One region of the Paraburkholderia sp. BCC1876 genome, then DNA from elsewhere that is predicted to be linked to it. Evidence: predicted binding sites of a transcription regulator. Region 1 holds the regulator's gene; each other region holds the start of a gene.
The links. The regulator HrcA, encoded in region 1, represses chaperone genes, less so after heat shock. The targets are predictions, from matches to a motif close to TTAGCACTCNNNNNNNNNGAGTGCTAA.
Positions count from the first base shown of each region.

Region 2: a site for HrcA is predicted at 7,436-7,462, ahead of groES (co-chaperone GroES). Genes of this name have one in related genera too.
Region 3: a site for HrcA is predicted at 1,900-1,926, ahead of rpoH (RNA polymerase sigma factor RpoH). Genes of this name have one in related genera too.

Region 1 is NZ_CADFGI010000007.1:315,244-325,333, reverse strand. Features, by position in the region: gene HWY05_RS25310 (YhdP family protein) at 1-1,582, opposite strand, end outside; gene glnE (bifunctional [glutamate--ammonia ligase]-adenylyl-L-tyrosine phosphorylase/[glutamate--ammonia-ligase] adenylyltransferase) at 1,768-4,575, shown strand; gene recN (DNA repair protein RecN) at 4,620-6,290, opposite strand; gene HWY05_RS25295 (NAD kinase) at 6,363-7,265, opposite strand; gene hrcA (heat-inducible transcriptional repressor HrcA) at 7,572-8,591, shown strand; gene hemH (ferrochelatase) at 8,775-9,845, shown strand; gene HWY05_RS25280 (RNA-binding S4 domain-containing protein) at 9,853-10,090, shown strand, end outside.
Region 2 is NZ_CADFGI010000007.1:137,271-147,360, reverse strand. Features, by position in the region: gene HWY05_RS24545 (mannitol dehydrogenase family protein) at 87-1,235, opposite strand; gene HWY05_RS24540 (zinc-binding alcohol dehydrogenase family protein) at 1,280-2,290, opposite strand; gene HWY05_RS24535 (ABC transporter substrate-binding protein) at 2,320-3,264, opposite strand; gene HWY05_RS24530 (ABC transporter permease) at 3,346-4,362, opposite strand; gene HWY05_RS24525 (sugar ABC transporter ATP-binding protein) at 4,359-5,918, opposite strand; gene HWY05_RS24520 (FadR/GntR family transcriptional regulator) at 6,416-7,114, shown strand; gene groES (co-chaperone GroES) at 7,535-7,825, shown strand; gene groL (chaperonin GroEL) at 7,887-9,527, shown strand; gene HWY05_RS24505 (hydroxymethylpyrimidine/phosphomethylpyrimidine kinase) at 9,784-10,090, opposite strand, start outside.
Region 3 is NZ_CADFGI010000004.1:708,814-718,903, forward strand. Features, by position in the region: gene HWY05_RS18555 (cytochrome ubiquinol oxidase subunit I) at 1-310, opposite strand, end outside; gene cydP (cytochrome oxidase putative small subunit CydP) at 300-560, opposite strand; gene rpoH (RNA polymerase sigma factor RpoH) at 902-1,837, opposite strand; gene HWY05_RS18570 (acyloxyacyl hydrolase) at 2,201-2,764, shown strand; gene HWY05_RS18575 (nuclear transport factor 2 family protein) at 2,808-3,191, shown strand; partial or broken gene HWY05_RS18580 (2-isopropylmalate synthase) at 3,454-4,431, opposite strand; gene ybiB (DNA-binding protein YbiB) at 4,946-5,917, opposite strand; gene HWY05_RS18590 (fumarylacetoacetate hydrolase family protein) at 6,167-6,865, shown strand; gene maiA (maleylacetoacetate isomerase) at 6,891-7,535, shown strand; gene ftsY (signal recognition particle-docking protein FtsY) at 7,661-8,860, opposite strand; gene rsmD (16S rRNA (guanine(966)-N(2))-methyltransferase RsmD) at 9,069-9,683, shown strand; gene coaD (pantetheine-phosphate adenylyltransferase) at 9,796-10,090, shown strand, end outside.

The DNA.
Region 1 (10,090 bases):
CATGCAGACGGTCGAGCTTCAGACGCGGGTCGTCGAACACGCCGGGCAGCGTGATCGCCACATTGGACGTGTCGAGCAGCGCGGTGCCATGGTTTTCGTCGGCGTCGACGCTGCCCCACAGATTTTCGATACCGGGAATGCCGGCGCGCGGGTGATTCAGCGGCGTAAGCCCCGGCGGCGGTTCCTGCGCAGCCACACTGATGCCTTGCAAGTCGCCCTTGAAACGATAACGCTCGATCGGCTCGGCGCCGCTCGACTGATGGTCGCTGCCCGCTTCACCCGACTCGGGTTTGCCGCGCTCCACTTCGATCACGTAGTTCGCTACCATTCCGCGCGGATTGAAGCGCACGAGGTTGTTCAGCAGACGGCGCGGCAGCGGCAGCGCGCGGCTGAATTCCGCGAGGATGCCCAGATCGACGCGGTCGCCGCTCACGCTGACGAGTTGTCCGTGCTGCTGCGAAGCCTGCCGGAAGCGGCCGTTCAACGTGGTGAGCGCGAGCGTGCGGGTGAGCGGCGTGCCGTCGTCGAGCGGCGGCTGGCCGAGTTCGGCGTGCAGGTGATTCAGTTGCAGCTTGTAGTCGCCCGGGTCGACTTCAACCTGCCACGAGAAATGGGCGACCGGCACCAGCAGCTTCGGCTGGGTGGGACGCACGCGCATGGCGACGTCCGTGCCGGAGAGCTGACCGCGCGCCTGGGTCATGCGGCCGTCGGCGAAGTCGGCCCAGATGGCGTTGTCGATACGTCCGGCGAACATCTCGATCGGCAGATTGATGTAGCGCGCCAGCGCCGGCAGATCCACCGGCCCGGTCGACATGTACACCTGGCCGGTCCAGTTGATCGGCTTGCCGATCGCGGAGAGCGGCGTGTGCCGGAAATGCGTGCGGAAATCGAGCGGACCGTGCAGCACCTGGCCGTCGGCGGGCGCCTGCAGCGCCATGCGGTGTTCGTAGCCGTCGTTGAGAATCGCAATGCGGATGTCGCGCAGCGCGAGCTCCGGCGCGGTGTGCGTGGCGTCGCGCCAGCGCAGCACGCCGCCGCGCACCACGATCGCCTGCTGGCGCAGCAGCCAGGTGGAGAGCGTGTCGTTGCCGCTGTGCCGCGTGGGGATCGGCACGCCCGCCACCGACATCACGCCGTCGCTGCTGCGCGATACCAGCACGTCGGGCTGATCGACGATCAAACTGGACAACGCCGGATGGAATTGCCACAGCGACTTCCACGACAGCGTGGCGGTGGCGTGCGGAATGGTCAGCGCGGGTTTGCCTTCCTGATCGCGAATCACCAGATCGGTGACGTCGAGACCCGGTTGAAAGCCGCTCCAATGGGGCGCCAGCTTGCCGATGGTGAACTGCGTATGCAGTTTGTCCGACACGGTGGCTTCGATACGCGGACGGAATGCGTCGACGCGCGGCAGCAGCACGTAACGCAAGCCGAGAAACAGGCCGGCCGCGATGAAGTAGAGGACGAGCGCAACCGCGAGGACCACGTGAAAGGTCCGACGCAGCACGATGTGGTCGCTTCCGCTCACTGGCCGGACCTGCCCGGTTTCGTGCGGGTCGGCGGATTCGTTTCGCTCGGACATGCTGCGGCGGGTGGGCGTATGGTAGTTTTGCGAATTAACGACGAAATGTAACACACGGGAAAGCGTAGGCGGACCTCCTGCAAACCCTGTCTGCATGCCGCCTCGCGACTTGCGCGGGGCGGCCGGACCCATGTGTCACAGCGAAATGAACAAGCTGATCAAGCAACGAGCGAGCCAGACCCTTGATGACTGACGCAACTCTCCTGAGTTCCACCTATTCACATTACGCGGCGCGGGCTGCCACGGCCCGTCCGCAAATCGTGGCGCAAGTGGCGGCGCTGGCCGCCGCGCCGCTTACGCGCGAGCGCATCGACGCGCGTTTCGACGCGTTGTGCGCGGAAGCGGCCGGCGTCGGCGCCAACTGGGTAAATGGCGCGCCGTTGAGCGAGGATGCACTCAAACGGGCCTTGCGTCAGTTGCGAACCGAGGTGTTTTGCGCCGTGATGGAGCGCGATCTGGCCGGCGAGGCGGACGTTGCCGAAGTCACCGGGGCGATGACCGACCTGGCCGAAACGACGATCCAGCGTGCTTTGGCCGTGTTGTCCGCGGATCTCGAAACGCTCTATGGCGAGCCGCGCGGACCGGAAGGCGAGCGGCTTGCGCTCGGCGTGGTCGGTATGGGTAAGCTCGGTGGGCGCGAGCTGAACGTGTCGTCGGATATCGACCTGATCTTTATTTATGAGGAGGACGGCGAGACCGCGGGCGGCCAACGTTCGCCGATCGCGACGCAGGACTTTTTTACGCGCCTCGGTAAGCGGCTGATCGGCGCGCTCGCCGAAGTCAGCGCCGACGGCTACGTGTTCCGGGTCGATATGCGACTGCGGCCGAACGGCGATTCCGGGCCGCTGGTGTGTAGCCTCGGCATGCTCGAAGAGTATTTCTACGTGCAGGGCCGCGAGTGGGAGCGCTACGCGTGGATCAAGGGCCGGCTCGTGTCCGAAGGTGCGAGCGACGCCGCGCAGCGATTGCAGAAGCAGCTCAACGCGATCGTGACGCCGTTCGTCTATCGCCGCTATCTCGACTTCGGCGTGATCAGCGCGATCCGTGCGCTGCATCTGCAGATTCGTCAGGAGGCGCAGCGCCGTGCGTCGATGCGGCCGGATAAGGCCGACGACATCAAGCTCGGACGTGGCGGCATCCGCGAAATCGAATTCAGCGCGCAGGTCTTCCAGTTGATCCGCGGCGGCCAGGATGCCGGTTTCCGCGTGAGGCCGACGCTGGCCGTATTGCGGCACGCGGCGACGCACGGACTGATCGACACAACCGTCTGCGTGAAGCTTTCGCAGGCTTATCGTTTTCTGCGCGAACTCGAACACCGTCTGCAGTATCGCAACGACGCGCAAACCCATGCGATGCCGGTCGATCCCGAAGAGCGCATGGCGCTCGCCCGCGCGATGGGTTGCGACGACTACGCGGCGTTGATGGTCAGGCTCGACGCGCATCGCGAATTCGTCGAACAGCAGTTCGACCAGATTTTCGCCGACAAGGTGAGCGGCCGCGACGGCTGCGGCGCGCCCGAAGACGGCGCCGCCGCGTGGGTCTGGAGCAGCGCGCTCGCCGACGACAGCGCCGACGACGCGTTGCAGGCGCGGCTGATCGAACTGGGCGTGGCCGAGCCGGGCGAGTTGCTCGCGCGGCTGCGCGGCGTGTGGCAGTCGTCGCGTTACGCGGGGTTGGCCGAGCGTAGCCGGCAACGTTTCGACATCGTGGCGCAGCGGGCGCTGGAAGCCGCGCGCACGCTCGAGCCGCCCGAGCGGCGCGGCGATACGGTGGCGCGCTTCTTCGACCTGCTCGAAGCGGTGAGCCGGCGCGGCGCGTATCTGGCGCTGCTGACCGAATATCCGCAGGCGCTGCATCGGGTGCTGTCGGTGCTGGGCGGGTCGCGCTGGGCGGCCGGCTATCTGATTCGCCATCCGCAACTGCTCGACGAACTACTCGACGACGAAGCGATCAACAGCCCGTTCGACTGGCCCGAGTTCAAGCGCACGCTGCGCTTGCGGCTCGCCGCCTCGGACGGCGTCGAGCAACAGATGGACCTGCTGCGCCACGCGCACCAGGCCGAGGTGTTCCGCATCCTGCTGATCGATCTGGCCGGCAAGCTGAGCGTCGAGCATGTGAGCGACCGGTTGTCCGAACTCGCCGACGCGGTGCTCGACGTCACGCTCGAAGCAGTATGGAAGCAACTGCCGAAGCGTCACCGCGAGGTGCCGCGCTTCGCGGTGATCGCGTACGGCAAGCTGGGCGGCAAGGAACTGGGCTACGCGTCGGACCTCGACGTGATCTTCCTCTACGACGACGCCGACGATGCCGCCGCCGAGATTTACTCCACCTACACACGCCGTCTGATTACCTGGCTGACGACCGCGACCGGTGCGGGCACGCTGTTCGACGTCGACTTGCGCTTGCGGCCGAATGGCGAATCGGGCCTGCTCGTCACGGATCTCGACGCGTTCCGCCGCTACCAGCTACGCGAGGGCGACGCGGCCAATACCGCATGGGTCTGGGAACACCAGGCGCTGACCCGCGCGCGTTACTGCGCGGGCGATGCCGAGATCGGCGCGAAATTCGAGGCGATCCGCGAACAGGTGCTGACCACGCCGCGCGAAGCCGCGCCGCTTGCCAAGGAGATCGTCGAGATGCGCGAGCGCGTCGAGGCGGGGCACCCGAACCATACGGCGCTGTTCGACCTGAAGCACGATCGCGGCGGTATGGTCGATATCGAGTTCACCGTGCAGTACTGGGTGCTGCTGCACGCGGCGAGCGATCCCGAACTGATCCGCAATACCGGCAACATCGCGTTGCTGCGAGAAGTGTCGCGCTTCGGTTTGATGAGCGAGGCGGAAGCGGAGACGGTCGGCGCGGCCTATCGCACTTATCGCAAATTGCAGCACAAGCTGCGGCTGGACGGGATGGAGAAGGCGCGCGTCGTGCCGGCGCTGGTGGAGACGGAGCGGGAGGCGGTGCTGGGGTTGTGGGAGCGGGTGTTTGGGTGAGGCGGCCGGCGGCCTTGACCGCGCCCCGCGCCCGGCGTTCGGTATTAAGCCGCCAGCATTTCCTTCGCGTGCTTGCGGGTGGTCGGCGTGATCTCCAGACCGCCGAGCATGCGCGCGACTTCCTCTACACGGCTCGCCTTGTCGAGGGATGTGACGCTGCTCACCGTGCCGCCCTTGCCGTTGCCCGCTTTCGCGACCTGGAAATGATGGTCGCCGCGTGCCGCGACTTGCGGCAGGTGGGTCACGCAGAGCACCTGGCGCGCTTGCCCGAGCTGATGCAGCAAGCGTCCGACCACTTCGGCGACGCCACCGCCAATGCCCGTATCCACTTCGTCGAAAATCAGCGTGGGTGTCGGGCTGGCCGCGCTGGCGATCACGGCCAACGCCAGGCTGATCCGCGCCAGTTCGCCGCCTGAGGCGACTTTGGCGAGTGGCCGCAACGGTACGCCCGCATGACCGGCCACACGGAATTCAACCTGTTCGAGTCCATTGGCGCCGCCTTCCGGCAATGGCACCAGGCCGACTTCGAAGGTGCCGCCTTTCATCGACAGTTCCTGCATGCCGGTGGTGACCGCCGCGCCCAAGGCCTTGCCGGCTTTGGTGCGTGCTTTCGACAGTTTTTTCGCTTCGGCGAGGAAGGTTTCTTTGGCCTTGGCTTCGGCGGCGTGCAGGCTGTCGAGATCCGCGGCGGCGTCGAGCGCGGCCAGTTGCGCGCGCCGTGCCTCGTGTTCTTCAGGCAACGTTTCCGGTTTCAGGCGGAATTTGCGGGCCGCCGAATGCAACGCGTCGAGGCGCTTTTCGACCTGCGCCAGCCGGTCCGGATCGAGTTCGAGCTTTTGCGCGTAATGGCTCAGCGAATACGCGGCTTCCTGCAACTGGATCTCGGCGGGTTCGAGCGCGGCGAGCACGTCGTTCAACGCCGGATCGATCTCGGCCAGGTCGCGTACCTTGGAGACGATCGACGCCAGATGCGTGATCATCGCCTCGTCCGATTCGGACAGCGCGCCGAGCGCACCTTGCACACCGTCGATCAGATTTGCCGAGTGCGACAGCCGGCGGTGCTCGCTGTTGACCTCTTCCCATTCGCCTGGCTGCGGCGCGAGCTTGTCCAGTTCGGTGAGCTGCCACGCGAGACGCTCGCGCTCCAACTGCAATTCGCGGTCGCGCGTTTGCGCATGCTCGACGGCTTGCACCTTCTCGCGCCACGTGCGCCAGGCGCGCGTGACGGTTGCCGCGGTGTCGGTCAGGCCGGCGTGCGTGTCGAACAGTTCGCGCTGCGCGTCCGGGCGCATCAGCAACTGGTGTGCGTGCTGGCCGTGAATGTCCACCAGCATCTCGCCGAGCTCGCGTAACTGCGTGAGCGTGGCCGCAGTACCGTTGATGAACGCTCGCGTGCGGCCGTTGCGGTCCACCACGCGCCGCAGCATCACGGTGCCGCCGTGCTGGCCGTCGTCGGCGGCCGCGCCGAACGCCTGCTGCTCGAGCCACTGTTCGACCTGCGCGTGAATCTCGAACTCCGCGGTGATGTCGGCGCGGCTCTCGCCGGTGCGCACGACGTTCGCATCGGCGCGGGCGCCGAGCGCGAGCGCCAGCGCGTCGATCAGGATCGACTTGCCGGCGCCGGTTTCGCCGGAGAAAACAGTAAAGCCGCTGTCGAATTCGAGATCGAGCGCGGCGACGATGACGAAGTCGCGTATCGAGAGGTGGCGCAGCATGGAGGTGGTCTGGTGAGCTTGAAATTCAGAGTTTGGCAGCGGCGGCGTTGCGTTCCAGGGGCTGCTCGCGGCTCAGGGCTTGGTGTCTTCTTCGTGCGACGGGTATTCGTTCCAGTGCAGCTTCTTGCGCAGCGTCGCGAAGTAGCTGTAGCCGACGGGATGCAGCATAGGCACCGTATGGCGCGAGCGGCGCACTTCGATCGTGTCGCTCAATTCCAGCGACGTGAACGACTGCATGTCGAAGTTCACGTTGACCTCGCGGCCGGACACGATCTGGATGCTCACCTTCGAGTCGTCCGGCAGCACGATCGGCCGGTTGGACAGCGCGTGCGGCGCGATCGGCACCAGCACGATGCCGCCCAATTGCGGATGCAGGATCGGCCCTTGAGAGGAGAGCGCGTAAGCGGTCGAGCCGGTCGGCGTGGCGACGATCAGGCCGTCCGAGCGCTGGTTGTACATGAAGCGCCCGTCGACCGAGACATGCAGTTCCGCCATGCCCGAAAAGCCGCTGCGATTGACCACCACGTCGTTGAAGGCCAGCGCGTGATAGATCGGGTTGCCGTTGCGCATGATGCGCGCCTCAAGCAGCACGCGCTCTTCACGTTCGAAATTGCCCGCGAGCATTTGCGGCACGATCTCGCGCATGTCGGAGATCGGAATGTCGGTAATGAAGCCGAGCCGGCCGTGATTGATGCCGATCAGCGGCGTGCGGTACGGCGCGAGCTGGCGGCCGATGCCGAGCATGGTGCCGTCGCCGCCCAGGACGACGGCCACGTCGGCGCGCGCGCCGATCTCGGCGGGACGTAGCGCCGGATAGTCGGTGACGCCGATCTCGGCGGCAGTGTCGGCTTCGAACACGACCTCGAAGCCGCGCTTTGCGATGCACGAGGCGAGCGCGGTCAAGGGCTCGACGATGCCCGGCGTATTGTTGCGCCCGACGAGCGCGACGGTCTTGAACTGGCTGGTCACTTGCATGCCGGCATTACACCATAGGTGGGGCCTGAAAAGAACCGCTGACAGACCCGGTAGCGGGGCGGCGCGGGTGGGCTGACGGCGTACCTCGCGATTATCGTTAGAATGGTGAAGCGTTGATGACATGCGTGCCGGTTAGAGTGCCACGGCGCGCCGTTGTCGAGGCGGCGGTCCGAACGTCGGGCCACGTGCCGGCTCACGCAGCGGATCGAAGACAAAGTGGCGCCCGGGCGAGCCGTGGCGCATTCGTCAACGGTGAGCGCCGTTAGCGCTCGCGGTAGTCGTGTCATTAAGCTAAAATTTTCCGTCATGCTAGATCCTCGCGCACAAACCCTCCTCAAAACGCTGATCGAGCGCTACATCGCCGAAGGTCAGCCGGTCGGCTCGCGCACGTTGTCACGTTACTCCGGCCTCGAACTGAGCCCGGCGACGATCCGCAACGTGATGTCCGATCTCGAGGACCTGGGGCTCGTGATCAGTCCGCATACCTCCGCCGGCCGTATTCCTACGCCACGCGGCTATCGCCTCTTCGTGGATACGATGCTGACCGTCGAGTCCGCCGCGGACGAAGAAGCCGTGATGCGCGCCGTCAAGACTACGCTGCAGGCGGGTGAGCCGCAGAAGATCGTCGCCGCGGCGGCCAGCGTGCTGTCCAATCTGTCGCAGTTCGCCGGCGTGGTGCTCACGCCGCGGCGCAGCCACGTGTTCAAGCAGATCGAGTTCATGCGTTTGTCCGACAAACGCATTCTGCTGATCATCGTGACGCCGGAAGGCGACGTGCAAAACCGCATCATGGCGACGCAGCGCGACTTTTCGCCGTCGCAACTGGTGGAAGCGTCGAATTACATCAACGCGCATTTCGCCGGCCTCTCGTTCGACGACGTGCGCCGCCGCCTGCGCGAGGAAATCGACGAACTGCGCGGCGACATGACGACGCTGATGCACGCCGCCGTCACGGCCAGCACCGAAGAGTCCGACACTGGCGAGAACGTGCTGATTTCCGGCGAACGCAATCTGTTGGAGGTCGCCGACCTTTCGTCCGACATGGCGCGCCTGCGCAAGCTGTTCGATGTGTTCGATCAAAAGACCAGTCTCCTTCAGTTACTCGACGTGTCGAGCCACGCGGCGGGCGTGCAGATTTTCATTGGTGGCGAATCGAATCTCGTGCCGATCGAGGAAATGAGCGTGGTCACCGCGCCGTACGAAGTGAACGGCAAGATCGTCGGCACGCTCGGCGTGATCGGCCCGACCCGCATGGCGTACAACCGCGTGATTCCGATCGTGGATATCACCGCGCGCCTGCTTTCCCTGACCCTCAGCCAGCAATAGCGGGCTGCCCAGCGGCGGCAACTCACGCGCTCATTTCACGTCCGGTCATCATGCGCGACGGCGCGCGGCTTGCCAATTGGCCGAATGGCCAGGGGTGTACGGCGGACCGGTCGCCAGACCGCGCCGCTATAATGAAACCCACCTGAATCGACTCTCCGCCTCAAGCGGTTACCTCTGCTGCCTATGCGCTTCGACCTCGAGCGGCCCTCACAGAACGCCACGTCACACCGTGTCGCCGTACTGCTGATCAATCTCGGCACGCCCGACGCGCCGACGCCGCGTGCGGTCCGCCGCTATCTCGCGCAGTTTCTGTCCGATCCTCGCGTGGTCGAAATTCCGTCTCTGTTGTGGCAGATCATTTTGCGCTTGCTGATCTTGCCGTTTCGCAGTCCGGCGTCGGCGAAAAAGTACGCCGCGGTCTGGATGCCGGAGGGCTCGCCGCTACGCGTCTATACCGAGAAGCAGGTGGAAGGCTTGCGCCATCTGCTGCAACTGAATGACTACACGGTGCTGGTCGACTACGCGATGCGTTACGGCACGCCGGGCATTCCGGCCATGCTTAATCAGTTGAAGCTGGCGGGCGCCGAGCGTGTGCTGCTGGTGCCCATGTATCCGCAATACTCGTCGTCGACCACGGCCACCGCTTTCGACGACGCCTTTTCAGCGCTCAAGCGCATGCGCAATCAGCCGGAAATCCGCACGGTGCGTCAGTACGCGGACCATCCCGCGTACATTTCAGCGCTGGCCGCCCAGGTGCATCAGTACTGGCATCAGCACGGCCGGCCCGACTTCGCGGCCGGCGACAAGCTGGTGTTGAGTTTTCACGGCGTGCCCAAGCGCACCATGGATCTCGGCGACCCCTACCATGAGCAATGCCAGCAGACCGGCGCGCTGCTCATGCAGGCGTTGGAACTGACGTCGGTGGAGTGCCGCATCACGTTCCAGTCGCGCTTCGGCAAAGCCGAATGGTTGCAGCCGTACACGGCGCCTACGTTGAAGGAACTGGGCGCGGCGGGCGTGCGCCGCGCCGATGTTTTTTGCCCGGGCTTTACCGCCGACTGCCTTGAAACGATTGAAGAAATCGGCATGGAAGTGCGCGACGAATTCCTGCACGCCGGCGGCAAGGAGTTTCATCGGATTGCCTGTGTGAACGCGTCGCCGGCGTGGATTGCCGCGCTCGGCGAAATCGTCGCGCAGAATCTGCAAGGCTGGCCGGTCCAGGCGCTGCCAGTGCCGCATTCGACAGGGGCTTGAACAGGCGATGAACTACCAGATTTCGACCGAAACGGGCGCGAAGCTACGCATCGACAAATGGCTTTGGGCGGCGCGCTTCTTCAAGACGCGCTCGCTCGCCGCCGATGCCGTCGAGAAAGGCCATGTGCGCATTGGCGGCGCCAATGTGAAACCGGCGAAAGACGTGCGCGTCGGCGATCTGGTCGAGATCGAAATCGAGCGGATCGTCTGGCAGGTAAAAGTGCTGGGCCTATGCGACGTGCGTG
Region 2 (10,090 bases), 180 kb from region 1:
ACCGATCGACGCAACGGTAGTACCGCAGCAGGATCCGGAAGTCATGTTCATGCTGCTCGTCAACGGCATCGGCAAAACCGTCTCGACTAGCCCTGTGCTGAGCCCGTTTTCGCCGCCAAGCTTAACCGCGCCTGCGGAATCCAGGTCCCCGTGCCAGCCGCGAGCGATGTAGCCAGTTCCAGCAGGGGCACGATTCGCCGTTGTTTTTTCTGGACATGGTTCTGCGCGATATCGGCAATCCTGTGATGGAGAAACGGATTCATGAAGCGCTCGCGCACCTCGTCCAGATACGCGAGCGCATCCTCCCGCTTTCCCTGCGCCTCGAACACCGGTATCACCTCGTCCATCCAGACCGCCTCGAGTTCGTTGCGTAGCGCGGGATCCTGCATGGCGTGGTAGACCGTCTCGTCTTGCGGCCGGGCATCGAGCAGCCAGCGTTCGGCGAGGAACGTGTGTCCGAGGTTCAGCAAAAATAGTTTGAGTTGCTCGACATGCTTCAGGTCGTCGGTCAGCACGATCGACGCATGGGCGCAGGGCACCTGCAAGCGTGGTTGCCTCTCGATGGCCCACAGCGCGTAAGGCTCGGCAACGGCGCCCACGGGACTGATCGACTCGGACACAATCCGGTCGACTAGCGAATTGGCCCACACGCAATGCCCGCTCAGATAGCGAATGAATTCGCGAGGCACGTGTCGTTGCGATGCAAGTCCCACCACGATCGCCCTCAGCATTTCGCCATTTTTTTCGAGCAGTTCGCAGGGAAAAAGCGAGAGCGGTGCGTTGGGCTGGCTTTGCCAACGCGCGTACAACAGGGCCGCCAGTTTGGCCGGAAAACTGTGCGGCGCGTGCGTTGCGGCGGTTAGGTCGTACGCATCGTCGCGCTTATCGAGTTGGTAGCCGCGGTCTCCCGTGTTCGACACGATGATCTGCACGGGACCGCGGACGGCCTCGCGGATTCGCGCCCAGTCGGTTCGCGCATGGACGGCCTGAAGGATCGCACGGCCGGCGAGCGTTTCGTCGACCACCTCGCCGCGAAGTAATCCGCGGATTCGGACGGGGTAAGGCCGCCCGCTTGCAAGCGCGGCGACCCGCGCTGTGCTCTCCGCGTTCTCGGTGGTTTGTACGACCACGATGCCGCCGAGCGCATCGCCCGACTCGAGCGCCTGCGAGATAAACAGGTCGACATGCGCCTGCAGGAATCGGCTCGTGCCGAATTGCAGGATCGGCTGGGTCAAAGGCCTGGACAGCATGCCGGAGCCTGCATCGACATCACCCATGCCTAGCATTCCACGATGGCTTTCACGACGCCGCCCGCCGGGTCGAGCAGCGTAGCGAACCTGGCGGGCACATCGGCGAGCGCGAGCCGGTGGGTATTGAGCGCGCGGTCTGGAATCAAACCGGCTCGCATGGCCTTGACCACCGTGTCGAAATCCTCGGCGGTGGCGTTGCGGCTGCCGAGCAGGGTGGCCTCGCGTTTGTGAAACTCGGGATCGGAGAAGGTGATGGTGTCGGCTACGATCGACACCAGCACATATCGCCCCCCGTGCGCGATGAATTCGAAGCCGCGTTCCATCGCCTTGGGGTTGCCTGTTGCATCGAACACGACGTCGAAGAAATCACCGTCCGTGAGCGCGGAAAGTTGCGGCTTGTCGTCCTGCCCGATCTGCACCGCGGCGGCGGCGCCGAGTTGCTGCACGCAGAAGTCGAGGCGATCGGCGCGCGTGTCGAGTGCCGTCACCGTTGCGCCGCGAAGCGTCGAAAACGTGAGCACCGCCATGCCGATCGGGCCCGCCCCCACCACGAGCACGCGCTCGCCTTCTTTCACGTCGGCGCGCCGGACCGCGTGCGCGCCGATCGCCAGGAATTCGACCATGGCCGCCTGATCGAGCGTGATGCCTTCGGCCTTGTGAACGAACTGCGCGGGTACGCTCAGGTATTCGGTGAACGCGCCGTCGCGATGCACGCCGAGCACCTGAATGTTCATGCAGCAATTGGTTTTGCCGCGTCGGCATGCAATGCATTGCCCGCACGACAGGTAGGGCATCACGTAGACCGGATCGCCAGCCACCAGTCCGCTACCCACCGGCGCCTGTTCGACGAGACCGGACAACTCGTGGCCCATCACGCGCGGATAAGCCAGATACGGCTGATTGCCGGTAAAAATATGCAGGTCGGTTCCGCACACGCCGACGCGTTTTACGCGCACCAGCACCTCGTTGTCGAGCGGCTCGGGCTTCGTTCGTTGTTCGGCGCGTAGTGTGCCGGGCGTCTCGCATATCACCGTAAGCATAGCAATCCTTGTCTGGCCGTTCAGGCACGTCAATACAGCACGTTCTTTGCAACCGGCTGGTCGATGTTGTCTTTCGTCACGATCACAACGCCCGTGTCGCGGTCCTTCGGCACAGGCTTTTTCTCGATCAGGCTGATCACCGTTTTCACGCCGAGATCGCCCATCTGATACGAGCCCTGTACGGCGGTGGCGGCGAGCGTGCCGTCCTTGACGAAGCCTTGCAGGTCCTGATTGCCGTCGAAGCCGATCGCGATCACTTTGCCGGCCTTGCCCGACTGCTCGAGCGCGCGGCCCATGCCGACCGCGGTCGGTTCATTCGCGCCGAAAATGCCTTTGAGATCCGGATTGGCGGTGAGCGTGTCGGTGGTCTGGTTCAGCGCGGTCGCCATCTGCGAGTTCGAATAGAACGGTCCAACCACCTGAAGTTGGGAATGCGCCTTCAGATAGTCGCGGAAGCCGCCGACCCGGCCGATCTCCGAGCCCGCACCCGCAACGTACGACATGATCGCAATCTTGCCGGTCTGGCCGATCCGGTCGATCAATGCCTTCGCGCATAGCTCGCCGGCTTTCTTGTTATCGGTCGACAGGAACGACTGGTAATACTGCTTGCCGGAGTCGGCCAATGCCGAGTCAATGATCACGACCGGAATATGCGCCTCCCAGGCTTTCTTGACGGCAGGCACCAGGGCATCGGGATCGGACGGTGCCAGCACGATGCCGGCGACCTTGCGATTCACGGCGTTCTCGACCATGTTGACTTCGTCGGCAATCGCCGTCTCGGTCGCGGGACCCTGGAATGTCATCGTGTAGCCTTTTGCGTCGCCTATCGCCGCGGCGGCGCCTTTCTGGACGTTTTGCCAGTAGTTGGAACTCGAGGTCTTGACGATGACCGCGATTTCGCCGCCGGCGGCGTGGGCGAGTCCGGTTGCCAGCGCCAGCGTGGCGGCCAGCAGGCTCAGTTGAAATGTGCGCATGTCTCTACTCCTGGGGAGAGTTGTTGTCGTACATGGACGTCTCGGCGCGGCGGAACCTGTCGGCCGGCGCGCCGATGGAGGTCACCGGCGATTGCGAAGCTGGTCGATCCAGACAGTGCCCAGAATGACCAGGCCGATGATGATTTGCTGAATGAAGCTGGACACCCCATTCATGTTCAGACCGTTGCGCAGAATGCCGATCACGAAGGCGCCGATGGCCGTGCCGGAGATCGTGCCGACACCCCCCATCAGCGAGGTGCCGCCGATCACGGCGCTCGCGATTGCATCGAGCTCGTACATCACGCCTTCGTTCGGCTGTGCGGTCAGCAGACGCGACATCAGCACGCAGCCCGTGACGCCCGCGAGCGCACCGGACAGCACATACGTGAACAGGGTCACGCGCGCGACGTTGACGCCGGACAGCCGCGCGGCCTCCGCGTTCGAACCGACGGCATAGATATGACGGCCGAGCGTCGTGCGGCTCAGCATGATCGACACCGCGACGGCGATCACGACCATCAGCAGAACCGGATAGGGGATGCCGGGAAACGTCACATCCGGGAACCCGTCCGCACCGATCGTTTCGATCCGGAAAAGTGAGCCGTTGCCGAGCACGCCGAATGCTTCACCGAGTCCCGACACGGGGCGCGCGCCCGTGATTTGCAGGGCGAGGCCGCGCGCCACCAGCATCATGCCGAGCGTGGCGATGAATGGCGGCAGGCGCATGCGCGTCACACACAAGCCGTTGACCACGCCGCACAGCGCACCGACAACGATGCCGACCAGCATGCTGAGCGTGACAGGCAGGCCCGCCTTGACCGCGAGGGCCGCGACCACGCCGGAAAGCGCGAGTACCGAGCCGACCGAAAGATCGATCCCGCCGGTGATGATCACGCAGGTCGCGGCAACGCCGAGATAGGCGATCGAGGTCACCTGCAGCGCGACGGTCATGGCGTTGTCGACCGTATGGAATGCTTCGCTGGTAGAGGAAAAGACCACGATCATGACGATCAGGCTGCCGAACGCGGCGAACTTCTGGATCAGATCTTTGCGCCGTTCATTGGCGAGGGACGGCGAAGGGCGCGTGACCGTGCTCATTGCGCGTCTCCCGATGAACCCGACGTGTGCGGGTCGACCATGCGACCCGAGGCGTAGTGCATGATTTCTTCCTGACTCGTCTGACGGGTGTTGAGAATGGTCACGAGCTCGCCCTCGTGGAAGACGGCGACCCGATCGGTCATGCCAAGTATTTCGGGTAATTCCGAGCTGATCATCACCACACCGATACCCTGTGCGGCGAGCCCGTCGAGTAATTCGTAGATCGCGTATTTGGCGCCGACGTCGATACCGCGCGTGGGTTCGTCGAAGAACAGCACGCGCGACTCGCGGAACAGCCACTTGCTGATGACGACCTTCTGCTGGTTGCCGCCTGAGAGGTTGCGGGCGATCTGTCTGACGCCCGGGGTGCGGATGCCCAGTTGGTCGATATAGCGCTGCGCCACCGCGGCTTCTTCCGCGAAGCGGATAAAGCCGAAGCGGTTCGATACCGCGTCCATGTGCGCGAGCGTGATGTTGCTGGCGACCGGCATATTGATCGACAGACCATTGGCCTTGCGGTCCTCGGACAGATACGCAATGCCGTGACGGATCGCGTCGACCGGCGAGCGGATCGCGAGGGGCTCGTCGCCGAGATATACCGTGCCGCCATCGAGCGGATCGGCGCCGAAGATCGCGCGGGCGACTTCGGTTCGGCCGGCGCCCATCAAACCCGCGAAGCCAAGAATCTCGCCGCGCCGCAGAGCGAAACTGACGGGGCCGAACACGTTCGTGCGCGTCAGTCGGTCGACGCTGAGCAGTACGTTGTCGGCCGGCGTCGACGTGCGCGGCGGAAACTTGTCTTCGAGCGAACGGCCGACCATGCGCGCGACGATCTGATGGATCGTGGTGTCCTGAAACACGTCGGTCGAGACGTAGCGTCCGTCGCGCATCACGGTGACCCGATCCACGATGCCGGTCATTTCATCGAGCCGGTGCGAGATATAGATGATGCCCACGCCAACGCGCTTCAGTTCGTGAATGATTCGGAAGAGCTGGCTTGTTTCCGATTCCGTGAGCGACGAAGTCGGCTCGTCCATGATCAGCACTTCGGCGTCGAGCGAGAGCGCCTTGGCGATTTCCACCATCTGCCGTTGCGCGACGGATAGCGTGCGTACCAGCCTCCCCGGCGCGATATCGACGCCAAGCCGGTCGAGGCAACGTTGAGCGTCGGCGCGCAGACGCACGCGATCGACGAAGATCCCGCGGCGCGGCTCGCGTGCCAGAAAGATGTTCTCGGCCACCGAGAGGTGCGGCACCAGGTTCAGCTCCTGGTGAATGATGGCGATGCCTGCGGCCTGTGCCTCCAGCGACGACGTGAAGTGCCGCTCGCTGCCTTTGTAGAGGAGGATGCCCTCGTCGGGCGGGTACTGGCCGCTGATGATTTTCATCAGCGTCGACTTGCCCGCGCCGTTCTCGCCGCAGACCGCGTGGACCTCGCCACGCCGCAGATCGAAACTGACGGCGTCGAGCGCGAGCACGCCGGGGAACCGCTTGGTGACGTGAGTCAGCCGGAGCAATTCGGCCTTGTCGGGAGCGTTCGCGGCGCCGGGTGTCAGGTTCGCGAGCGATCCACTCGCTGGGGTGGACGGTGTCGCGGCGGTGGACGCGCGGTGCTCGCCCGGTCCGGGCTCGAAACGATTGGCATGACCCGAGTCCGCCCGCGCCGACAGGGTGCGGCGCTGAACGGGCTGGCTTGGAAATTCCAGCAAGTCTGTCTCCTGTTCGTCACTCCGCGGGGCGGGGACGACTTTAGGTTCCTGGCGGATCTGCGCTGAGACCGACCGCAAACGCAGCCGGTCAGCATGCAATCGATCATAGGTAGGGATCGCAAATTGGTCAAGCCACTTATTCGGTGTCGATCAGATTTGGAGATCTTTGGATGGGTTTGGTTGGTCGAAATATTTAAAAAATGGACGTAATTTATGCCTGTATAGAGCTAGATGCCTGCGAGGCGACGGCTTAGTTTATAATTTCTTCAAAGTTTAGAAATTAAATTGGCCCGACCAATTAACGGCATATGTGCCTTGCGCGGCCAACGCGTTTGGAGAGGAAATTGACGAACACGCAGCTCAGGCAGGTCGAGACCAAGCGCTTGTACCAGCACATCGCGGATCAGATCCGCTCGCTGATTCAGTCAGGCGGATTCGCGCCGGGCTCGCGTTTGCCCCCCGAGCGCGATCTTGCGCAGCAACTGGGGGTGTCGCGGCCGTCGTTGCGAGAGGCATTGATCGCGCTCGAGATTTTCGGCTCGGTTGAAATTCGCCAAGGCTCGGGCGTCTACGTTTGCCGCGCAGCGGATCGCCCCGTCAGCGCAATCGCAGGATTGGGCGAGAGCCCGTCTGAGCTCATGCAAGCCCGCGCGGTGCTGGAGGGGGCGGTCATTGTGTTGGCCACGGCGCTGATTACGCCTGACAGTCTGGCCCGTTTGCGCGAGACCCTGGACGCGATGCGCGCGAACGTCGACGAGGGGCGCTCGCCGCTCGACCATGATCGCGCGTTCCATGTGTGCATTGCCGAGATGAGTGGCAACTCGGTGCTGGTTCGGATGGTGGCCGAACTGTTCGACGAGAGGCATAGCCCGATTTCAGCGCGCCTTAGCGGTCACGCGGAGACGAGCCAGACCTGGGCGGCGGCGCTGGTGGAGCACGAGGCGATTTATCGCGCGCTGGAAGACCGTGATCCGTTAGCCGCGCAGTCGGCGATTCGCAGCCATCTCAAGGCGTCGGGCACGCGCTGGATCGAAGGTGGCTGAGGCGGCGCGGACGTGGCGCCGAAGATTTCTTCGCCCCGAGCGTGGGCAGGAAGCGTGATCTATTTCGAGGTTTACCCTTAGTCGAACGCCGATCTCCCGATTTACAGGGGCTTTATTGCCGGGCATGCCCCCGGGTCCTACCGGCGTGCGCGGCTCCACGGCGCAGCCGTTCAGAGGGTAAGTCACTGTTTGTCATGGTGAATTTTTGCCATCACGGCCCGGACACCCGTCACGGGTCCGAACTTGAGTGAGCAAGGTTCAAACTTAAGTGAAGCTCGACATCCCATCCCTTCTTGAATTTGTCACCACCCGTCCATATAATTAGCACTCGCTGCACGAGAGTGCTAACAACATCGCCGGTTGGCTCCGCCAGCCGGGTTTTCTCAGCGTTCTTCAGTCTCAATCAAGAGAGGAGTATGTATGAACCTTCGTCCTTTGCATGATCGCGTGATCGTCAAACGTCTGGATCAAGAAACCAAGACTGCGTCGGGCATCGTGATCCCCGAAGCCGCAGCAGAAAAGCCGGATCAAGGCGAAATTCTGGCAGTCGGCCCGGGCAAGCGTGACGACAAGGGCGCACAAATCGCGCTCGACGTGAAGGTTGGCGACCGCGTCCTGTTCGGCAAGTACGCAGGCCAGACCGTCAAGGTCGACGGCAACGAACTGCTCGTGATGCGCGAAGAAGACATCATGGCCGTGGTGCAGAAGTAAGCGCTGGTCGCTACTTTTCCCGGTCATAAGTCATATCCCAAAGAATTCAAGGAGTTAGAAGATGGCAGCTAAAGACGTCGTATTCGGTGATTCCGCCCGTGCCAAGATGGTTGAAGGCGTGAACATCCTCGCGAACGCTGTGAAGGTCACGCTGGGTCCGAAGGGCCGCAATGTGGTCCTGGAACGCAGCTTCGGCGGCCCGACGGTCACGAAAGATGGTGTCTCGGTCGCGAAAGAGATCGAACTGAAAGACAAGCTCCAGAACATGGGCGCGCAAATGGTCAAGGAAGTCGCTTCCAAGACCAGCGACAACGCAGGTGACGGCACCACGACCGCAACGGTTCTGGCTCAGTCGATCGTCCGCGAAGGCATGAAGTACGTTGCATCGGGCATGAACCCGATGGACCTGAAGCGCGGTATCGACAAGGCTGTCACGGCTGCAATCGAAGAACTGCGCAAGATCAGCAAGCCGTGCACGACCAACAAGGAAATCGCGCAAGTCGGTTCGATTTCGGCTAACAGCGACTCGTCGATCGGCGATCGTATCGCTGAAGCCATGGACAAGGTCGGCAAGGAAGGCGTGATCACGGTTGAAGACGGCAAGTCGCTGCAAGACGAGCTGGACGTTGTCGAAGGTATGCAATTCGACCGCGGCTATCTGTCGCCGTACTTCATCAACAACCCGGACAAGCAGGTCGCCGTTCTGGAAAACCCGTTCGTGCTGCTGCACGACAAGAAGGTCTCGAACATTCGTGACCTGCTGCCGGTACTGGAACAAGTCGCCAAGGCTGGCCGTCCGCTGCTGATCATCGCAGAAGACGTCGAAGGCGAAGCACTGGCAACGCTGGTGGTCAACAACATCCGCGGCATCCTGAAGACGGTTGCTGTGAAGGCTCCGGGCTTCGGCGATCGTCGTAAGGCCATGCTGGAAGACATCGCGATCCTGACCGGCGGTCAAGTTATCGCTGAAGAAACCGGTTTGACGCTCGAAAAGGCAACGCTGGCTGAACTGGGTCAAGCGAAGCGCATCGAAGTGGGTAAGGAAAACACCACGATCATCGACGGCGCTGGCGAAGGTGCAAACATCGAAGCACGTGTGAAGCAGGTTCGCACGCAAATCGAAGAAGCTACGTCGGACTACGACCGTGAAAAGCTGCAAGAGCGCGTTGCCAAGCTGGCAGGCGGTGTTGCAGTGATCAAGGTCGGCGCTGCGACCGAAGTCGAAATGAAGGAAAAGAAGGCACGTGTCGAAGACGCACTGCACGCAACGCGCGCAGCTGTGGAAGAAGGCATCGTTGCTGGTGGCGGTGTGGCGCTGATCCGCGCTCGCACGGCTATCGCCGGCCTGAAGGGCTTGAACGCCGATCAGGACGCAGGTATCAAGATCGTTCTGCGCGCAATGGAAGAACCGCTGCGTCAGATCGTCACGAACGGTGGCGAAGAAGCCAGCGTCGTGGTGGCAGCTGTTGCAGCTGGCACGGGCAACTACGGCTACAACGCAGCAACCGGCGAGTACGTCGACCTGGTTGACGCCGGTGTCGTGGACCCGACGAAGGTCACGCGCACGGCTCTGCAAAACGCAGCATCGGTGGCAGGTCTCCTGCTGACGACCGACGCAGCTGTTTGCGAACTGCCGAAGGAAGATGCTCCGATGGGCGGCGGTATGCCCGGCGGCATGGGCGGTATGGGCATGGACATGTAATTTCGATTGGGCCTCGTCAGAGGCTCGGTTGGAACACATGGGGAGGCGCGCTGCGAGGCGTGCTTCCCAAAAGCAAAAACCCGCAGAAATGCGGGTTTTTGCTTTTGGGGCGAGGGTGTTGAATGTCAATGCGATAAGCGCGGAAAAAGAAAAGCCCGCACGAATGCGGGCTTCTTCTAGTGATGACACAGCGCGCAGCGCGCTACCGTGGCTAACGCATCTCGACAGCGATAAACGTCAGCGCCGGCGCCAGCGTTTAATGCCGTGCTTCGCCCGGCGTTGCACCTTTGCCGGCAGTCGGCGGCGTTTCATCGTCGCTGCTGCGGGCCCAGAAGAAACGATCCGGCAGATACGCGCCCATGCCCGGCCGGAACGCATTGCGCACCGCCTGATATAGATACTCCTGCGCCTCGCGCACCGCCTCGGCGGGGTCTTGCCCGTTGGCCAGCAACGCGGCGATCGCCGCGCCCAGCGTGTCCGTCAACCCCATGATCCGATGGCTGCCTCGGTCCCACGTGTCCTGGCGCAACTGGCCGTCTTCGCTGAACAGCGTATTCACGTGC
Region 3 (10,090 bases), on a different contig from region 1:
TCAGGCCTTCAACGGCGAGCGGCACGCCGAAAATATCGCCGACGTAATGCGAGTAGTACGACCAGTTGGTGCCGAACTGGAATTCCAGCGTGAGCCCGGTGGTCACACCCATCGCGAAGTTGATCCCGAACAGCTTGCCCCAGAACTGGGTCATGTCCTTGTAGATCTGCTTGCCGGTCATCACATAGACGGATTCCATGATGACGAGCAGCCACGACAGGCCGAGCGTGAGCGGCACGAACAGAAAGTGATAAAGCGCCGTGATGGCGAACTGGAGGCGCGATAGTTCTACGACTTCGCTAACGGGCATGTTGATCACCTTGGGACGAATGCGAGGCAGGCACGGACAGCAGCATCTGCGCGACTTGTTCAGGCGGCAGCGACATATGCTCCGCCTGCGGATGATTGAAAAATGCGTATTTGAGCGCCATCAGCAGTGCAAATTTGATGGCGAGGACGATGGCGATGTCCCGCGCCAACGTCGGACCGCGCACCCAGCGGTCGAACCGTTTGCGCAGGTTCGAGCGGGGGCGGCTGTTGCGTTTGAGGGCTATGGTCATGATCGGTCGAAGGCGACTTCACGCCGGTGAGTCCGGCTGGATCCAGGCCGCTTCGAGCGGTCTGGCGAGTGCATCCCGATTCTAGGAGCAGAACCCTATGCGCATCATTTAAGCGCTGCGGCATTGGGTCGCTAGGCTCGCCCCGTCTGAACAGTATTGCTATCTGGTTTGTGTTACGTCAAGAAAACGTATGCCGGGTGGGCAAGGCCACGAAAGGGGTTGAGCGCAGTGAAGGCGTCGCCGCGCGGACGAAAAAAAGCCCCGCCGTTTTGCGAGGGCGGGGCTTTGCGGCCAGTTGGCGTTGGCCTGGCGGTGTGCCTTTTTTGCGAAGGTTTTAAGCCTTACGCATATTCGGTCAGCGCGCCGCGCATCTTCTTCATGGCGCTGGCTTCGATCTGGCGAATCCGTTCCGCCGATACGCCGAACTCGTCGGCGAGTTCGTGCAGCGTCGAGCCGCCCGAACCGTCGTCTTCCACCTTCAGCCAGCGTGCCTCGATGATGCGGCGGCTGCGGGCGTCCAGTGCGTCCAGCGCGCTCGCGATACCGTCGCTTTGCAGCTTGTCGCGCTGGCGCGAAGCCAGCACGGCGGTCGGTTCGCTATGCGAGTCGGCCAGATAGGCGATCGGCGCGTACGCTTCTTCACCGTCTTCAACCTGGCCTTCGAGCGCGATATCGCCGCCCGACAAACGCGTTTCCATTTCGGAGACTTCTTCGCGCTTCACGTTCAGCTCTTTGGCCAGATCGTCGATCTGGTCCGGCGTGAACGCGCCCAGTCCCTGCTTGTGGCTGCGCAGGTTGAAGAACAGCTTGCGTTGCGCCTTGGTGGTGGCGACCTTCACCATCCGCCAGTTGCGCAGAATGTATTCGTGGATCTCAGCCTTGATCCAGTGCATGGCGTACGACACGAGGCGCACGTTCTGCTCCGGGTCGAAGCGCTTCACGGCCTTCATCAGGCCGATATTGCCTTCCTGGATCAGGTCGGCGTGCGGCAGGCCGTAACCGAGATAATTGCGCGCGATCGACACGACCAACCGCAAGTGCGACAGCACCATACGGCGCGCGGACTCGAGGTTGTCCTGCTCGCGAAATTCGGTGGCGAACTGGCGTTCTTCCGCCGGCGTCAGCATCGGAATCCGATTAACGGCCTGGATGTAGGCGTCGATATTGCCCAGTTGACCGGGCAGCAGCGAGGAATGCGAGAGCGCCAGTGCACCTGCCGAAGCGGCCTTAGCCGCCGACGGGCTCAGAGTACTCGGAAGGGTCATTGCATGGCTCACGTGGAAAACTCCTTTGGAATCAGACAAAAGCGTATTCAGGTAAACGACTCCAGCGTTGGATGTTAGCACTCTGATTTCCCGAGTGCTAATACTTAGAGGCCGTAGGGACATCCAAGTTCCGTAAATCCCTATTGAAATTTGGATTTCAATAGCCATGATACGCTTCCCGCGCAGGCCATGCTCGAGTCGTATAACTTACCTGACAATTCACCTTCACTCTTATAACTGACCGATTTTTGCTGATTTTGAAGTGACTAATTGTGAAAACTTAGGTTTCTTCATACGATCCATCGATCCGACTTTGTCTTTAGAATAAGGGAACGGTTGCAGATTCTTTAACGTTCGGCGGAGATCGGGTGTTAGATGAACAATAAGAACGATGTGTTGCGTGGTCTGGCGCTAAAAGCCGCGTGTGCGGCGTTGTTGATCGGCGCTTCGGCGGCGGCTTCGGCCGACCAGTTCGGCGTGCAGATCGCCGGCGGTCTCGGCGACCGGCACGTCAAGAAACTCGATCTCGGCTTCGTCTGGGATCCGAATCTGACCTGGTGGCAGATCGGCGACTGGCATTTCTCGCTGATCGGCGAAGCGCACGTGGCCTGGTGGCACACCAACGAAGGCAATGTGCACGACAACATCGGCGAAGTCGGTGTGACGCCGATCATCCGCTTCATCAAGGGAAGCGGGTCGCTGCGTCCGTACGCCGAACTGGGCGCGGGCATCCGGCTGCTGTCGAGTCCGCGGCTGTCCGAGAAGTTCACGCTCGGCACCGCGTTCCAGTTCGCCGACATGGCGGGCGTGGGCCTGCAGTTCGGCAGCCACCAGCAGTACCAGGCGGGCTACCGTTTCCAGCATGTTTCCAACGGTGGTATCAAAGAGCCGAATCCTGGTATAAATTTCCACCAGCTATATCTGCAATATAACTTCTGACGACGGTGGCCACGTTCGGCTCACCGGTGCGAGGGGCTGAGCGATGGTGGCAAAGATGATCGAAGCGATTCGCGGGCTCGAGCGAGAGCGCTTTCGTGCGATGGTCGACGGCGACGGGCCCTCGCTCGACGCGCTGCTCGCGGATAACGTCAGCTATGTCCATACGAACGGCAAGCGGGAAACGAAGCGGCAGTTCATCGACGGAATCACCGCCGGGCGGCGGCGTTACCGGCAGATCGAGGTGCAGTCGCAAGAGGTCCTGCCGGTCGGCCGCGAGACCTGCGTCGTGACCGGCCGTGCGTTGATCGAGATGGAAGCGAATAACGGCGCGCTGTTGTTTCCGATTGCCTACACGGCCATTCATACGCAGGAAGACGGGCAATGGCGGTTGATCGCGTGGCAGGCGACCCGTTGTGCAATCGAGTGAGCCTTGTGGGCTCACGCTTTATTTTTCACGGCCGGTTGCGCCTTGTGAGCGCGCGGCCTTGAGAGGCGAGGGCGCGTGGGTTTCAGCGCCTCATCTCACCTCACCTAGCGTGCCAATCTCACGCGGCAATGCGTTGCTGACCTGCGCCGCTTTGTCCCACCCCGACACCAGCCCCATGGGTCAGGGTTTCTTCCTCGGTCACGGTTTCCTCGCCCGTGACGCTATCGCCTCGCTGTGCCTTCACCTGCATCGCCGCCACGCCCGCATACGGATGCCGCTGATGCACCGGAAGCTGGTTACAGCGCTCGACGACACGCCGCACCGCATCGATATCCGAGAAATCCAGACCTGAATCGAGGCCTTGCGCGTCGAGATTCATCGCGAGCGTGACGAGATCCAGATTGCCGGTGCGCTCGCCGTTGCCGAACAGACATCCTTCGACGCGGTCCGCGCCCGCCATCAGCGCCAGCTCCGCCGCGGCTACCGCCGTGCCGCGATCGTTATGCGGATGCACCGACAACACGATGCTGTCGCGATAGCCGAGATTGCGGTGCATCCATTCGATCTGATCGGCGAACACGTTCGGCGTCGCCGCTTCGACGCTCGCGGGCAGGTTGACGATCATCTTGCGATCGCGCGTGGGCCGCCACGTCTGCGCGACCGCGTCGCAAACCTCGCGGGAGAACGGCAGTTCCGCCGTGTTGAACGTCTCGGGCGAGTACTGGAAGGTCCACTGCGTCTCCGGCCGCGCCTGCGCGTGTTCCTTGATGACGCGCGTGCCTTCCACGGCCAGCGCCTTGATCTCGGCCTTCGACTGGTTGAAGACGATGCGCCGGAACGACGGACAGATCGCGTTATACAAATGGACGATGGCGCGCGGCGCGCCCGCGAGCGCGTCGAAGGTCCGCGCGATCAACTCGGCGCGCGACGGCACGAACGCTTCGATGGTCACGTCGTCGGGAATGCGCTTTTCCTCGATCAGCTTGCGCACGAAATCGAAGTCGGTTTGCGAGGCCGACGGAAAGCCGACCTCGATCTCCTTGAAGCCGATCGCCACCAGCATCTCGAAGAATTCGAGCTTCTGCGTGGCGTTCATCGGTTCGATCAGCGCCTGGTTGCCGTCGCGCAGATCGGTGCTCATCCAGACCGGCGGGTGGTCGATCGTGCGGCTCGGCCATTTGCGGCCGGTCAGCCGCACGGTGGGGAAGGGACGGTATTTTTCAGCGGGATTGCGCAACATGTCGGGCCTCGTTCGTTGTGTCGTGTGCGAAAGGGTGTGGCGTCGAGCGGTTGGCGGACTGCCACGGGTGCACGGTCCGCCAGCCGATGGCTAGCGGCACCAACGAACGGGCGCGAACGAACAGCGTCATGGTGACGACGAAAACGGACGTGGATGATGCCCATGCAACGTGCATATGACCCTCGCGCTTCGTCCGAACGGTAAACGGACGAATGCAAACGACTACAGGTTGTGAAGAACTACGGTTTGGGGTGACGCGGAAACTGCTGGGACTGCCGGGAGGACTGTGCGTGGCGCAACCCCTGCGGGTGGCCGCTGCGCAGCGCTACGTCTGACTTACGCTAGACGTAGCGATAGGGGCCGCGCCAGGCGGCCGAAACTAATTCGGAGGGTGTTCGGGAGGAAACGCATGGAGCTAATTTAAGACAGCGCGCGGCGGTGTGTCAACCCGCAGCGCTCGCGTCTTCTGAAACGAGCGCCGTTTTGCGGGCCGAGCTGCTGAGCGTAGCGTCCATCAAACCGGCATTCTCGCGACGTCGACGATCAGTTCGACTTGCCGCTCGATCGCGCTCGGGACGGGCGCTTCGCCACGCAACACGGCGGCGATCCATGCGGCGGTGGTCGGCGCGTCCTTGGCCTCGGGCAAGTCGACCTCGGGCGCATCCGGCGACGAGCGCTCGTGCGGCACGCGCGTTTCGCAGACGCCGTCGTGCAACCAGTCCACCTGCACCTGACGCCGCGTGTCGGCCACCGCTTCGCCCTCGGTGCCGCGCGCCAGCAGCGCGCCGCCCGCGGCCGCGTCGGGATGCGTGTTGAACAGTTGCGTGAGACTGTCCCGGTACGGCGGATGCGTGTAATTCACGAGGCGCAGTCCAGCCGGCGCGAACGGCTGCAGGATCTTCACCAGCGTATGCGTTGAATTGCGCACGCCCATACGTCGCCGCAGCGCGAGCAGGCGCGCGAGTTTCGGCGCCAGCACGTCGATCGGCGCGAACGCGATACGCCGCTCGGCGAGACCGTCTTCGATATCGGCGTGCTCGTGTGCGTGAGGAATCTGCAGATGCGTGAAGATTTCCGCGCTGGTCACACGACCCGGATCTTCGGTGACGCCGTGCACCAGCACCGGCACGCCTTCACGCGCCAGCAGCAGCGCGAGCAACGGTACCAGGTTGGGTTGCTTGCGCGCGCCGTTGTAGCTGGGGATCGACACCGGCCGGAACTCGCCGTGCGGCAGATGAATCGGCTCGAACGACGCATGCGCGCCGGCCAGCATCGCGGCGAGTTCATCGGCGGTCTCGCCTTTTACGCGGTACGCAAGCAGCACCGCGCCGAGTTCGAGCTCGGCCACGCGGCCATCGAGCATCGCGCTGTAGAGCGAGCGCGTGTCGTCGGCGGTCAGCGCGCGGGCGCCGTTCGGGCCGCGGCCGATTTCCTTGATGAATCGGGCGCAAGGGAAGGGGGTGACGGTGTCGGCGGAGTCGGTCATCGGGCGCGGGGGACGAGGTGGCGTGCCGCCTGGAGCGGTCTGCCACGGTATTCAAAGGACGGTGTTCGGTGTGAGTATCGCATCTATGACGCTTTGGCGAGACCGCGCGCCGGATTCGCCGCCACCGCGCGCGCTTGCCCGACTGCCGCGCGTGGCGCTTTTCCGCGCGTTACACTCGATGTTTTAGCGCCGCCGCGGCGGCACACCGCAGCGGTACACAGCGGTACACATCAAGCAACGGAGAACGGGATGAGTTACGTATTTGCACCCGCACCGCAGGTCGCGGTGCCGGTCGTGGGATCCAGCGAGCAATTCGCGGTGCGTCGCATCTACTGTGTGGGCCGCAATTACGAGGCGCACGCGCGCGAGATGGGACATGATCCCGACCGCGAACCGCCGTTCTTCTTCAGCAAGCCGGCCGATGCCGTGCTATACGTCGCACCCGGCACGACCGGCGAGTTCCCGTACCCGTCGCTGTCGAAAAACGTTCACTTCGAGATGGAGCTGGTGGCGGCGATCGGCCAGGGCGGCAAGAACATTCCGGCTGACAGCGCACTCGATCACGTCTATGGCTACGCGCTCGGTCTCGACATGACGCGCCGCGATCTGCAAGCCGAGGCGAAAAAGCTGGGCCGTCCGTGGGATACCGCGAAGGGCTTCGACCAATCGGCGCCGTTGGGCCCGATTCATCCGGTGACGACGGTGGGTCACGTCGGCAAGGGCGCGATCTGGTTGTCGGTGAACGGCGAGGAAAAGCAAAGCTCGGACGTGTCGCAACTGATCTGGTCGGTGGCCGAGACGATTGCGTATCTGTCGACGCTGTTCGCACTGCAAACCGGCGATCTGATTTTCACCGGTACGCCGGAAGGGGTTGGCGCGGTGGTACAGGGCGACCTGATGAAGGGCGGCGTGGACGGACTCGGCGAATTCAGCGTGCGCGTGGTCTGAGGGCATGCCGGAGGAGACAGACAATATGAAGCTCTACAGCTACTTCCGCAGCTCGGCGTCCTACCGCGTGCGCATTGCACTGAACGTGAAGAACCTGCCGTACGACTACGTGCCGGTGCACCTGGTGCGCGATGGCGGCGAGCAGTTGAAGCCGGAGTATCGCAAGGTGAACCTGGACGGCATCGTGCCGACCTTCGTCGACGGCAACGAGGTGATGCCGCAGTCGCTCGCGATCATCGAGTATCTGGAGGAAACGCATCCGGAGCCGCCGCTGTTGCCGGGGACGCCGGCCGAGCGCGCGTATGTGCGCTCGGTGGCGTTGCAGGTGGCGTGCGAGATTCATCCGCTGAACAATCTGCGCGTGCTGAAGTATCTGAAGCACACGCTATGCGTGGATGAAGATGCGAAAGACGCGTGGTACAAGCATTGGGTCGAAGCGGGTTTCGCGACGCTGGAGACCCATCTGGCCGGCGACCCACGTACCGGCAAGCTGTGTTTCGGCGACACACCGACGCTCGCGGACGCCTGTCTGATCCCGCAAGTGTTCAATGCGCAGCGCTTCAAGGTCGATACGGCGAAGTTTCCGACGATTCAGCGCATCTACGATCACGCGATGCAGCTCGACCCGTTTGCTCGCGCGGCGCCTGGCGCGCAGCCGGACGCTGAGTGAGGTGAGGGGTTGAAGGTAAAAAGGGCACTCCGCGGAGTGCCCTTTTTGCTTGTTGCGTCTTCTTGTTGCCGAGTTTCGTTTGTCGCTGCGTTTCGCCTACGGCTGCGTCAGGAGGTTCGCGTCGTTCAACCGCCCAGCAACGCGTCCGAAAACTCTTCCGCGCTGAACGGCTGCAAATCCTCGACCTTTTCGCCAACGCCGATGAAATACACCGGAATCGGCCGCTGCCGCGCGATGGCGGCGAGAATACCGCCCTTTGCCGTGCCGTCGAGCTTGGTAACGATCAGGCCGGTGAGGCCGAGCGCGTCGTCGAAAGCCTTCACTTGCGCGAGCGCGTTCTGGCCGGTGTTCGCGTCGATCACCAGCAGCACTTCGTGCGGCGCGCCGTCTTGCGCCTTGCCGATCACGCGCTTCACCTTGCGCAGCTCTTCCATTAGATGCAACTGGGTCGGCAGACGGCCGGCCGTGTCCGCCATCATCACGTCGATCTTGCGCGCTCGCGCGGCGCCGACCGCGTCGAAGATCACCGCCGCCGGGTCGCCGCTTTCCTGCGACACGACCGTGACGTTGTTGCGCTGACCCCAGATCGCCAATTGCTCGCGCGCGGCGGCGCGGAACGTGTCGCCGGCGGCCAGCAGCACCGACTGGTCGAAACTCTGCAGATGCTTGGCGAGCTTGCCGATGCTGGTGGTTTTGCCCGCGCCGTTCACGCCGGCGATCATCATGACGAGCGGCTGAGCGCGGCCGAGCATCAGCGACTTTTCGAGCGGCTTGAGCAGGTCGATCAGCAGAGTGCGCAGCGCCGCTTTCACCTGTTGCGGATCGGTGAGGCGCTCAGCGCGCACTTTTTCACGCAGCGACTCGAGCAGGAACTCGGTGGCGCCGACGCCCGCGTCGGACATCAGCAACGCGGTTTCGAGCTCTTCGTAGAGGTCGTCGTCAATCTTCGCGTTGACGAAAATGCCGGTCAGGCTGGAACTCGTTTTCGACAGGCCGGTTTTCAGGCGTGTTAGCCACGAGCGCTTGGCGCCTGCGTCCTGCTCGGGAGGCGGGACGATTTCGACGGTTTCTGGGGTTTCCGCGGATTCGTATTCTTCTTCGAGCGTGGCTTCTTCCGGCTCCGGCTCGATTGGAGCGGCCACAGGAGCCGGGGCAGAAGCAGGAGCGGCCGAAGCCACCGCCGGACGTGGCGCCGCCGGCGCGACAGGCGCGGCCGGCGTCTCTACCGCGCGCTCGGGCGCCTCGCCTTTCGGCGCGGACTGCGACTCTTCTGGCGCGTTATCGGACTCTTTCGAACCCTTGAATCGTTTGAAAAAGCTGAACATGATCTGGCGTGGTGACCGGTGGGAGCGGCAGGCAGCGTTGCGATGCGGGATGCAAGGCGCTGGAAACCGCACATTTTATCAGGCGCGCCGCCGCCCGTCGTATCGGCCGAACGGCCAGGCTGGACGCGGCGCGCCCCTGTGGTAACGTTGGCGCTCCGGCCCTCACGCATCGGCGTGGCGGGCGCCCACACCACGTCATTGAAACTGCATGCCCCGTTCTTCATCTTCACGCGCTCACGGCGCTTCGTCCAAAGGCGGCAAGCCGCACGCCATCCGTATCATTGGCGGCGACTGGAAGCGCACACCCTTGCCCGTGCTCGACCTCGACGGCCTGCGCCCCACGCCCGACCGCGTACGCGAAACGCTCTTCAACTGGCTCGGCCAGGATCTGGAAGGTCAGCGCTGCCTCGATCTGTTCGCCGGCAGCGGCGCGCTGGGCTTCGAGGCGGCTTCGCGCGGCGCGGCGCGGGTTCTGATGGTGGAGCGCAATACGCGCGCCGCCGCCCAGCTGCGCGCGAATCAGGAACGCCTCGCGGCGCGGACCATCGAAATCGCCGAAGCAGACGGCCTGCGGCTTGCTGCAAGCCTTGCGCCCGGCTCGTTCGACGTGGTGTTTCTCGATCCGCCATTCGACGCCGGTCTGCTCGACAAGGCGCTCGCGCTGGCCGTGCCGTTGATCAGCGCCGAAGGTTTCCTGTACGTGGAAACGGGCGAAGCGCTCGAACTCGAAGGCAACGAGACGCTAGCCGGCTGGGAAATCGTGCGGCAAGGGAAAGCGGGCGCTGTCCACTTTCATTTGCTGCAGCGCGAAAATAAGGAATAATGCGCGTTCCATAACAAGCGCCGGGCGGGTTACCGTTACGCGCGCGGTCGGTGCCGACGGCGTCGGATGGACGCTTTGACGTGCCCCTATGTCTGAAGAGAGGAGAAGTCTCATGGTAGTCGCCGTGTACCCGGGCACATTCGACCCGCTGACTCGCGGTCACGAAGACCTCGTGCGGCGCGCGTCGAGCATTTTCGACACGCTGGTGGTGGGCGTTGCCGACAGCCGCAACAAGAAGCCGTTCTTCACGCTGGAGGAGCGCCTCGACATCGCTCACGAAGTGCTCGGGCACTACCCGAACGTTCAGGTGATGAGCTTCAAGGGCCTGCTGAAGGACTTCGTGCGGAGCAATAACGCGCGAGTGATCGTGCGTGGCCTGCGCGCCGTGTCGGACTTCGAATACGAGT